2 regions of the Planomicrobium sp. MB-3u-38 genome follow, and region 1 is predicted to be linked to the other one. Evidence: riboswitches for the same ligand, from Rfam matches in the RefSeq annotation. Region 1 holds a riboswitch; the other holds the start of a gene.
What was found. A riboswitch is a leader RNA that binds a small molecule or an ion and turns the genes downstream of it on or off. The one in region 1 is predicted to bind preQ1.
Positions count from the first base shown of each region.

Region 2: linked by a shared signal. The riboswitch ahead of queF (preQ(1) synthase) and the one ahead of queC (7-cyano-7-deazaguanine synthase QueC) in region 1 are both predicted to bind preQ1.

Region 1 is NZ_PJBO01000037.1:53,131-58,542, reverse strand. It holds gene phnD (phosphate/phosphite/phosphonate ABC transporter substrate-binding protein) at 1-68, opposite strand, end outside; gene CXF70_RS08345 (YeeE/YedE family protein) at 364-1,620, shown strand; gene queE (7-carboxy-7-deazaguanine synthase QueE) at 1,678-2,385, opposite strand; gene queD (6-carboxytetrahydropterin synthase QueD) at 2,382-2,807, opposite strand; gene queC (7-cyano-7-deazaguanine synthase QueC) at 2,804-3,469, opposite strand; PreQ1 riboswitch class I at 3,477-3,520, opposite strand; gene CXF70_RS08325 (heavy metal translocating P-type ATPase) at 3,677-5,412, shown strand, end outside.
Region 2 is NZ_PJBO01000048.1:74,894-80,305, reverse strand. It holds gene CXF70_RS09650 (cytochrome P450) at 1-1,144, shown strand, start outside; gene CXF70_RS09645 (cation diffusion facilitator family transporter) at 1,249-2,151, opposite strand; PreQ1 riboswitch class I at 2,255-2,302, shown strand; gene queF (preQ(1) synthase) at 2,396-2,890, shown strand; gene CXF70_RS09635 (queuosine precursor transporter) at 2,903-3,532, shown strand; gene CXF70_RS09625 (endonuclease/exonuclease/phosphatase family protein) at 3,949-4,782, opposite strand; gene CXF70_RS09620 (endonuclease/exonuclease/phosphatase family protein) at 4,907-5,412, opposite strand, start outside.

The DNA of each region.
Region 1 (5,412 bases):
GCGCTTCCGCAAGCCGCCAAAACGATGGCGAGGCTCAGCAAAATTGCAGTCATCCAAAATTTCTTCATCCATTGCACCTCAACTTCTATTTATTTCCTCATTTCATTCAAATGAAAATAAGATTATGCTGTAGTAATTATTCAACAGACGTTCAATACAATCAAGGAATTAGCCTTGCAATAAATCCAAACGAATTAAGACGAGCCATTCGCCTTCTCGTAAGGAATGGGAGAAACCTCTCATACAATACCGTTCCAATAAGCTTTCTCTTGCCGGAAGCTCAAAGAGTTGACTTGAATTTCCAGAAACATTATCATAGAAAAATATTCCCGACTAAATTAATAGGAAAAGGATGTTATAAATTTGACCACTACACAAGTTCAACCTGTCAACGACACAAAAGGTCCGATTGCAAGAGACAGTCTTGCCCTGAATGATCCGCAAAAAGCATTGATTGCCGGCGGAATAATTGTCGGATTTCTTTTACTCGTTTATCTGCTCGCCACCCAGCATATTTCACAGTCCATGCTTCTCGTGATCGGCCTGCTGCTTGGCTACACTTTATTCCATGCACGCTTCGGTTTCACCTCAGCGTTCCGCCGCATAGCGGCAGTCGGCAATGGCCAAGCGATGCGCTCCCATATGCTGATGCTGGCAGTGGCAGTCTCACTGTTCGCACCGATACTTGCATACGGCACCACCTTTTTCGGCGGTCCGGTTGCGGGATACGTTTCACCTGTCGGCGTCAGCCTTGTTGTTGGCGCGTTCCTCTTCGGGATCGGCATGCAGCTCGGCGGCGGCTGTGCTTCCGGCACACTTTACGCAATCGGCGGCGGACGCACCGTCATGTTCGTGACGCTGCTGTTCTTTATCGTCGGCGCAACAATCGGCGCATACCACTTGCCGTTCTGGACAGAAGAAATGCCTGCGTTCGAGCCTTACTCCCTTGCCACTTCCACGGGTCTGGGCTATGGCGGCGCATGGCTTGTATCGATCATCTTCTTCGTTGTGATTGCATGGATTACACTGATTATCGAGAAGAAACGCAAAGCGCCGAAAATGGCGCCGGTTCCATCTGCAAAAGGCTGGCACCGGATCCTTCGCGGTTCTTGGCCATTATTCGCTGCGGCAATCGCTTTGGCGCTGCTTAATGCGCTGACATTGATGACACGCGGCACGCCTTGGGGCATCACATCCGCTTTCGCCCTTTGGGGTTCAAAAATTGCAGGCGCATTTGGTGTCGACGTGGCAAGCTGGGGTTATTGGCAAGGCGCCAATGCCGCTTCACTTGAAGCTTCCATTTTCGCCGACTCCACTACCGTCTTGAATTTCGGTGTTATCCTTGGCGCGTTCATCGCTTCCGCTGCCGGCGGCTTGTTCAAATTCACACAAGTCACTGCAGGCAATTTCGCCGCTTCTGTAATCGGCGGCTTGCTGATGGGCTACGGCGCCCGCCTTGCGTTCGGCTGCAACATCGGTGCCTATTTCGGCGGCATCGCATCGTTCAGCCTGCACGGTTATATCTGGGGGATCCTGGCGCTTGCCGGCACATTCCTCGCGCTGTACCTCCGTCCGCTGTTCGGACTGTCGGTGCCAAAATCCAATGATTCGGTATGTTGATGAATCCAATCACAAAAGGAGTGTCTGTCAAAATGGCAGACACTCCTTTTTTCTGTTTCAGACACCGCGTTTATTTCCCCATACCAAAGCATGGAGCTGAGGCAGCACTTTCACATCATTCATGATGGTGGAATTCGTGCTGAGATCGATCAGCCATTCATAGCGCTCCAATAAACCCGATACCAGACGGACATCGTCTGTAGAGGTAATATCGTCATTTCCCACCTGCAGAAAAAATGGCACCGCAGGATAGCGGAGATGGACCTGCCCGGCAAATTCAAAATCCATTTCATCGAAAATCACGATTTTCAAACTGGCATTCGAATCCTTCAGCTTTTCCATGTAAGCATCGAGCTTCTCAAAATCAGTAACCATGCCTGAGCTTGGCGGCTTCGGTGAAAGTGTAATATCATCCACTTCCAGCAGCCAGTCCTGCCAGAATGTCGCTTGTGTCTCCACCGCCACTTTCCAGCCTTCCACATGACAAAGCCGGATCAGCTCTCCGATTCCCTTGTGGAGCAGCGGATTCCCACCCGAAATGGTGACATGGGAAAAGCGGCTTCCGCCGATCCCTTTCAATTCTTCGATGATCTCCTGTGGCTGCCGGGAAAAGCTTTTGCCCGTACCGTCCCATGTGAAACTGGAATCGCACCATGAACACGAATAATCACAGCCGGCAGTCCGGACAAACATCGTTTTTTGGCCGATGACCATTCCTTCCCCTTGTATTGTCGGACCGAATACTTCCATTACAGGAATCTTCATCGCAGCCACCCCTGTTCCGGCCGGTAAATCACGTAACTCGTCGGTGTTTCTCTGACAATGACCTGAAGACAAGCCGGTTTATTGTCTCGGGTTTTAAGGATTCCATCAATCGACTGCCAAATCTGTTCCGCCAGCCGTTCCGTGGTCGGGAATTTCCCGTTGAATTCGGGATGATCGTTCAATATCGAATGGTCATACTTTTTATGGATTGCGTCTTTCAGCAATTTGAAATCTATTAAAAAATCAGAAGCATCAAGTTCATTTCCAGCCACCGTTACATTTACAAAATACGTATGTCCGTGCACCGCCTGACATTTCCCTGCTTCCGCATGCGGAATGAAATGCGCTGCTGAGAAGTTCATATCTTTATTCAATTCAAATCGGTAGGCATGCGGGACTGATGGATAAAATTGCTGCATCATTGCGCTGCACCGCCGGTCTTTTCTGCCAGATAAGCTTCCAGACCGTCATTTCTCAACTGGCATGCCGGACATTCCCCGCAGCCGCTGCTTGGTACTCCGTTATAGCAGGTGACCGTTTTTTCCTGCACAAATTCGAGTGCCCCGAATCGGTCAGAAAGCTCCCACACCTGTTTCTTATCGCGCCACATAAGCGGCGTATGAATGACGAATTGAGCATCCATCGCCAGATTCAGTGTTACATTAAGCGATTTGATGAACGTGTCACGACAGTCGGGGTAGCCGCTGAAATCCGTTTGGCTCACACCGGTAATGATGTGCTGTGCCCCGATTGTATGTGCATGAACAGCTGCAAATGACAGGAACAGATGATTTCTCCCCGGCACAAAAGTGGAAGGCAGTTCCCCTTCTTCTTCGCTGATCGGAATTTCGTCACGTGTAAGCGCGTTGGCAGACAATTGATTGATCAATTGCATATCCAGCACTTTAAACGGAACTTCCAATTCTTCAGCAATCTTTCGCGCATGCTCTATTTCCACGGCATGGCGCTGTCCGTAATCGAACGTAACGGTGGTAACTTCCTTAAATTTTGATAATGCCCAAAAAAGACAGGTGGTACTGTCCTGGCCGCCACTGAATACGACGACCGCTTTTTCATTATTCATTCAAAACATCTCCTTAGTTTTTTTAAGAGGGATTTCGCGAACCTCTATAATTTGAACATTTTTCATCGTACCACATATAATGCGGACGCTGTAAAGAACTGAAAATTCGAAGTCGAATGCTGGTTGAACCTTTAAATTTATTGCAAGACAATCCAATACTTTCCATCAGCAAAAAGATCTATAATTAATGTAAAGGGAGATGAGCCCATGAGGAATTGGAGAACGCATATTGAACTGATCGCTGCCATCTTGTCCGGTGTTTTGATCATCATTGCTTATATTCTTGAAACCCAGTCCATCGAATTGTGGTCGGTCATCACCTATCTGGCGGCTTTTTTGATCGGCGGTTATGCTAAAGCGAAATACGGCATCCGCAAGACGATCGAAAACCGGAAGCCGAACGTGGAATTATTGATGGTGCTGGCTGCAATCGGCGCATCCCTAATCGGCTACTGGACGGAAGGCGCCATCCTGATTTTCATCTTCTCCCTCAGCGGCGCACTTGAAACCTATACCATGAATAAAAGCCGCAAGGAAGTTTCGGCATTGATGCAGATCCAGCCGGAAGAAGCGTGGCTCTTGAAAGACGGTGACACGACCCGCGTATCTGTTTCTTCCCTGCAGCCGGGTGACCGGCTTGTCGTCAAACCGGGGGAACGCATTCCGGCAGACGGCCGTTTGCTGATCGGCCATACGGTAGTTGATGAATCCGCCATCAGCGGGGAATCGGTGCCGGTTTCCAAAGATATAGAAGATGAACTGTTCGCTTCTACGGTTAATATGAGCGGCGCTATTACAATGGAAATGACCAAGCCGAATTCTGAAACGCTGGTACAGAAAATCATTGATCTTGTACAGTCGGCACACAGCGAAAAACCGCCTTCCCAGCAATTCGTCGAACGTTTCGAAGGTCGATATGTAAATATCGCTTTGATTGTATTCATCCTTTTATTGTTTCTGCCGCATTATTTGATCGGCTGGGATTGGAACACGACTATTTACCGTGCCATCCTCTTTCTGGTTGTGGCTTCACCATGCGCATTGGTCGCATCGATCATGCCGGCAACGCTGGCGGCCATTTCAAACGGCGCGAAAAGCGGCATCATCTTCAAAGGTGGCGTCCATCTCCAGAACCTTGGTGAAATTCGTGCCATCGCTTTCGATAAAACCGGCACCATTACGCGCGGACGACCGGAAGTCACTGATTTTTCACTGCGGAAAGATATCGACAATGACCGGCTGATGGCCATCATCTCCGGCATCGAAATGCAGTCGAACCATCCGCTTGCCAAGGCGATCACTGAATTTATTCAAGCAAAAGGCATAGAACCATTGAGAAATCTGCAGATCACCGATGTGCCCGGCAATGGATTGAAATCGGTAATTGACGGTGAAGAAATTTTGATCGGTAAACCCGACTTTGTCAACCTTCACGATGCGGAAGAGTTTCAGGGCGGTGTACTGAACCGCTGGGCCGATGAAGGGAAGACAGTGACCTTCGTCCGCGACAGCAAAGGCATCGCAGCCGCCATTTCGCTGAAAGACACGGTTCGGGAAGACGCAAAAGCGACGATTGAGAACCTGCAGAAAGCTGGCATCTACTGCATCATGCTGACCGGAGACAACAAGAAAACCGCTAAAGCCATTGCCGAAGAAAGCGGCATGGACGCTTATATCGGCAGCTGCATGCCTGGCGATAAAGTCGAAGAACTGAAAAAACTGCTGACCGAGCATCAATATGTCGCCATGATCGGCGACGGCATCAATGACGCGCCGGCGCTTGCCATTGCCACGACTGGCATCGCAATGGGCGAAGGCACCGACGTCGCACTCGAGACAGCTGACGTTATCCTGATGAAAAATGACTTGACCCGCATCGCCTATTCCATCCGGATGGCACGAAAAATGCAGCGCATCATCAAACAGAACATCGTTTTCTCAGT
Region 2 (5,412 bases), on a different contig from region 1:
AGCGGCGGCAGTTTTCTATGACAATAAGTATTTCAAGCGGGAAGGTGCGGCTCCAAAACCGCTGAAGAAGACCTTGCTCGGGGAAGGCGGACTGCATGGACGCGACGGCGAAGACCACCATCACCAAAAGCGCATGTTCTTATCCATGATGACGCCTGAAAGACTGGAAGATATGAAACGGTTGGCGATAGAAGAGCTGGATAAAAAAGCAGCACAATGGGAAACGATGGACGAAGTCCTGCTGCTCGATGAAATAGAAGAAGTGCTGGCGCGTTCAGTCATGAATTGGGCAGGACTGCCTTTAAAAGAAAGCGAAGTAAAGCAACGGACGCAGGAACTTGTTGCAATGGTGGACTCTTTCGGCGGATCTCTCACCCGGTTCAAAGAAGGGGCTGAAGCACGGAAGAGCCATGAAGCATGGCTGAAAGGAATCATCCGGGACATTCGGTCACGCGTCTATTCACCGCCTTCCCATACAGCCGCGTATATTGTCGCGATGCAAAAATCCCCGGATGGCAAATTACTCGACCTTGATGTTGCAGCTGTCGATTTGAACAATGCCTACAGACCGATTATCGCAGCCGCTTATCTGATTGTTTTCGGAGCTTTGGCTATCCATGAATACCCTGAAATGAAACCGAAATTGCAAGCCGATGAAAAAAATTTCAGTAAACTGTTCGCACAGGAAGTACGCCGCTATTATCCTTTTGCTCCAGCAATGGCTGCAAAAGCGAATCGCGATTTCATCTGGCACGGTTACCATGTAAAAGAAGGCATGCTGGTCGTACTGGATCTTTTTGGAACGAACAGGCATCCGGATCATTGGGAAAACGCCGATGAATTCATACCTGAACGCTTTGAAAATTGGAAAGGCAGCCCTTTCGCTTTCGTACCGCAAGGCGGCGGCGACCATCATGCCGGCCACCGTTGTGCCGGTGAATGGATGACCGTGATGGTGATGCAGTCCTTCTTTAAATATCTGACAGAAAATATCACGTATAAAGTGCCGGAACAGGACTTAAGTTATGATATGGCGAGAATGCCGACTATGCCAAAAAGCCGGTTCATCATCAGCGAAGTCCAAAAAATCCGTCAGTCACCTGATAACATCATCAAGCACCGTCACAGCCAGACAGTCATGTAAAAAAGTGTATATTTAATCTCAGCAAATTCCATATTCAAAAAAAGCCCTTTCTCAAGGGCTTTTTTTTGCGGTTATTTAATAGAAAAACAAACACTTACCAAAGGTTATACTTTTAACTCTTGATGGCTGAAGCCAGGTTTTTCAATCTGGATTGTTGTATGTTCAATTTTGCAGTTTTTATTGACCAGCGCCACAGCTTCTTTTAAGATTTCTTGTTCCTTTGCTTGTTCTTGTATATCCAAATGGCAGGTCAGCAAATCCATACCGGAAGTGATCGTCCAAATATGGAGATCATGGACATCCTGCACCCCATCAATGCCCATAAGCATCCTTCTGACTTCTGCCACATTGACCGTAACAGGCGAGCCTTCCATTAAAATATGTATGCTGTTCTGCAATACACCCCATGCGCTCTTCAAAATCAGCAAAGCCACTAAAACCGATATAAGCGGATCCGCAATGGTCCAGTCGAACAATAGGATCAACACCCCGGCAATAATGGCACCGACTGAACCCAATGCATCTCCAATTACATGGAGATAAGCGCTTTTCATATTCAAATTGCCTTCGACATCCGCTTGTCTGCTGATCACCCAGGCGCTCAGAATGTTTGCCAACAGCCCAATGGCTGCAATTGCCAGCATCCATCCACCCATTACCTCCGGTGGGTTATAGAAACGCTCGACTGCTTCGTATATGATGAAGCCAGCCATAACAAAAAGTGTGATGCCATTGAAAAACGCCGCAAGGATCTCAAAACGGTAATAGCCGTAAGTCTTATTGGCAGAAGCGGCTCTGCCCGCAAACCAGATAGCTCCAAGGCTCAGGAGCAGTGATGCGGCATCTGACAGCATGTGTCCGCTGTCTGCAATGAGCGCAAGGCTATTTGTGAAAAGACCCCCGAAGAACTCCAGCAGCATAATGGAAACAGTAATGATCAAAGCCAATATCAACGCTTTCTTATTGCCGCTCCTCGCGGTTTCAAAATGGTCATGGTCATGCGCCACTTTTCCTCTCTCCCTTCCTCTTTATCGTCATTTTAGCAAAAAAGGTGATTGACAGCGAACTCCGGTTCTTATACGATGGTTAAGGAAATTAAATAACCCGGTGACGGGAGAGGTTCATAGCATTTCACCCTCTATAAAAAACTATGGATTTTGAAATTCAGCCAAATCCACATGCGATTTGGCTTTTTCTTTTTCCCTTTTTTATAGCCTCTCCCGAAACTGCATTCGAGGAGGCTTTTTTTTAATGGCAGGAAGAAATGAAGACACATTGGACCACTTAACATTGCTTGGCAATCAGGACACAAAATATAAATATGAATACGCTCCGGAAGTTTTGGAAGCAATCGACAATATGCATTCACGCGATTATTTCGTGAAATTCAATAATCCGGAATTTACATCCCTGTGTCCGCAGACCGGCCAGCCGGATTTCGCAACGATTTACTTGAGCTTTATTCCCGATAAGAAATTGGTGGAAAGCAAATCGCTGAAATTATATTTCTTCAGTTTCCGCAACCATGGGGATTTCCATGAAGATGTGGTCAACATCATCATGAATGACCTGATCAATCTGCTGGACCCCCGTTATATCGAAGTCTGGGGAAAATTCACTCCCCGCGGCGGATTGTCGATCGATCCATACACGAATTATGGCAAGCCTGGAACAAAATATGAAGAAATGGCATCGTACCGAATGATGAATCATGACATGAATCCTGAAACGATCACCAATCGATAAGGGGGAAAATCCATGTTACTTTATTTGAACGGCGCGTTTGTAGGCTTATTGATCCTGTCCAATATTCTGGCAGTGAAATTATTCAGCATCGGGGAGTGGATGGTGCTGCCGGCCGCGGTCATCGTCTACGTCTTCACATTCCCGATCACCGATACGATTGCGGAAGTTTATGGCAAAGAGGCTGCAAGAAAAACGGTCTTCGCCGGTTTTATCACGCAGCTTGCGGCTTTGGCATTCATCTTTTTCGCCATCCATTTGCCGGCTGCACCATTTTTCGGCGATCAGGCATCTTTTGAATCCATCTTTTCGGCCGGCTTCCGCGTCACTCTAGCCAGTCTGATTTCTTATTTCATCAGCCAAAATCTGGACGTCACGATTTTCCACAAATTAAAAGAGCGCCACGGCGAATCCAAATTATGGATCCGCAATAACGCTTCTACAATGGTGAGCCAGCTTGCCGATACGACCATTTTCATCACGATCGCATTTGCAGGGACGTTGCCTGTCGGCGCATTGATCGGTATGATTGTCACACAATACCTGTTCAAGTGGATCGTGGCAGCTGCCGATACACCGCTTGTCTATCTGCTTGTCAAATTATGCCGCCGCGAACAGGTTTCCGGCAAGGCTGTTTATAGTTAAAATGAAAGGGAGAGCCTCAACGGCTCTCCCTTTCACTGGCTGTCGAGAAATCGACACTTCTCAAATCATTTCGCTTTAGGCGGACGCGTTCCGCAGGGAGCTGCCTGACGCTTCATTCTAGTTTGGTGTAAATAGAATATACGCTGTTCTATTTCAGGACTATAGTGTTCTTAAATTACAGAAAGCAATCAGAGATATGGAGCAAAACAGCTGAGACTCCCAGGCGACCAAGTGAAGTGCTGAGATCCACTCGGGCGAAGTGGAACGAGCACGAGTTAGCTCAGCGCAAGCAGCCAGGAAAGCGAAGCTGTTTAGCGGAATATCGAATTTAAAATCTTTATCTTTCTCAACAAGTTGAAAAAGGGAGCCCCAGCGGCTCTCCCTTTTTCTAACGTGAATATATTCCCATACCCTCATTAAGCTTTCGCTTTTGAGGTTTTTTCCTTTGGCCGCAAAGCCTGTTTGTTTCTTGCCAGCATCAAGTCCGCCACAATCGGCAAATGGTCGGAAACATCCGTTGAAATAGTCGCGGTTTGCGCAACTTCCATTTCCGGACTGAAGAAAATATAATCAATGCGGGTGACAGGTTTCAAATCCACACCCGTTGTATGGTATGAATGCGGTGAGGGATACGTATAAGCGTCTCCTCTTTTCATTTTCAGGAAAGCATCCGTAAAATGGCGGTTCATTTTGCGGATTGGCGCATAAAACGGCGGAGCGTTGAAGTCGCCCATTACGATACAAGGGAACTTGCTCTTTTCCGTCAACGCCAGAATTTCATTCACACTAAGTTTTAATTCTTCATCTTTCAATGAAAGATGTGCGTTAAAAACATTGATCGCCATATCATCTATTTCGATGACCGCTTCCAGGACTCCGCGCTGCTCATCGTTTCCATACCATTGTTTGACGGGAGTCATATGGTGATTCTTACTGTATGTGATGGGATATTTACTTAAAATTGCGTTGCCATATTGCTGATTCGGCATTCCTTCCCGTTCCGGGGGATAATCCAGGTTGGCACCGTATGTGGTGTACATGCCAAGCCGATTGCCCAGCCATTCCACCTGATCCATAAACTGACTCCGTTCCCCGAAGAAACGATCGACTTCCTGCAAGCCGATAACGGTTGCGCAGGAATCTTCAATAACAGTAGCCGTCCTCTCAAGATCCGTAATTCCATCCATACCTAAACCGTGGGCGATGTTAAACGACATGACTTTGAAAATTGGCGGTTTCCTGTTTTTCATGCTTCGCTCTCCTTTTTTGGGACAAACTTTGTTTGCTCAAAAGATCTGCTTTTGATTTCGAGTTTAGTATAGCAAGCTCCCGGAGAAATTACTGTATCAGCCGTGTAAAAGTTTGTAAAGTTTATTAAGCTTTAGGGTAGAGTGCCAAAACAGCGAGGATCGGCCTGTGATCGGACGCTTCGGTATCGATGGTTTCTGCCTCAAGAACCTGCCAGTGCCTGCTGTAAAAAATAAAGTCGATTTTCTGCCCATGGTCACCTTCTTTTTTATAAGTTTCGGGGTGGGAAGCGGGCGCGCCGAAAACATTGTCCAGTTCTTCTTCAATCCGTTTCATATGCGGACTGTCCGGTTCCGCGTTGAAATCGCCGGTCAGAACTGCCGGCAGATCCTGGTTCCGGATGATTCCCAGCAATTCTTCGATATTGCGTTCAAGCTGTTTTTCATTCAGAGATAAATGGGTGTTGAAAAATGCGATTGCTTCGTCATTTATTTCAATGGTCGCTTCCAGCAACCCCCTTTGTTCACTTTCAGGCCCTTCTTCCAGTTTCTTCAACAGGTGATTTTGGTAGCTTTTTATCGGATGACGGCTCAATATCGCGTTGCCATAAGCTTGCAGCGGCCATTTGGCAT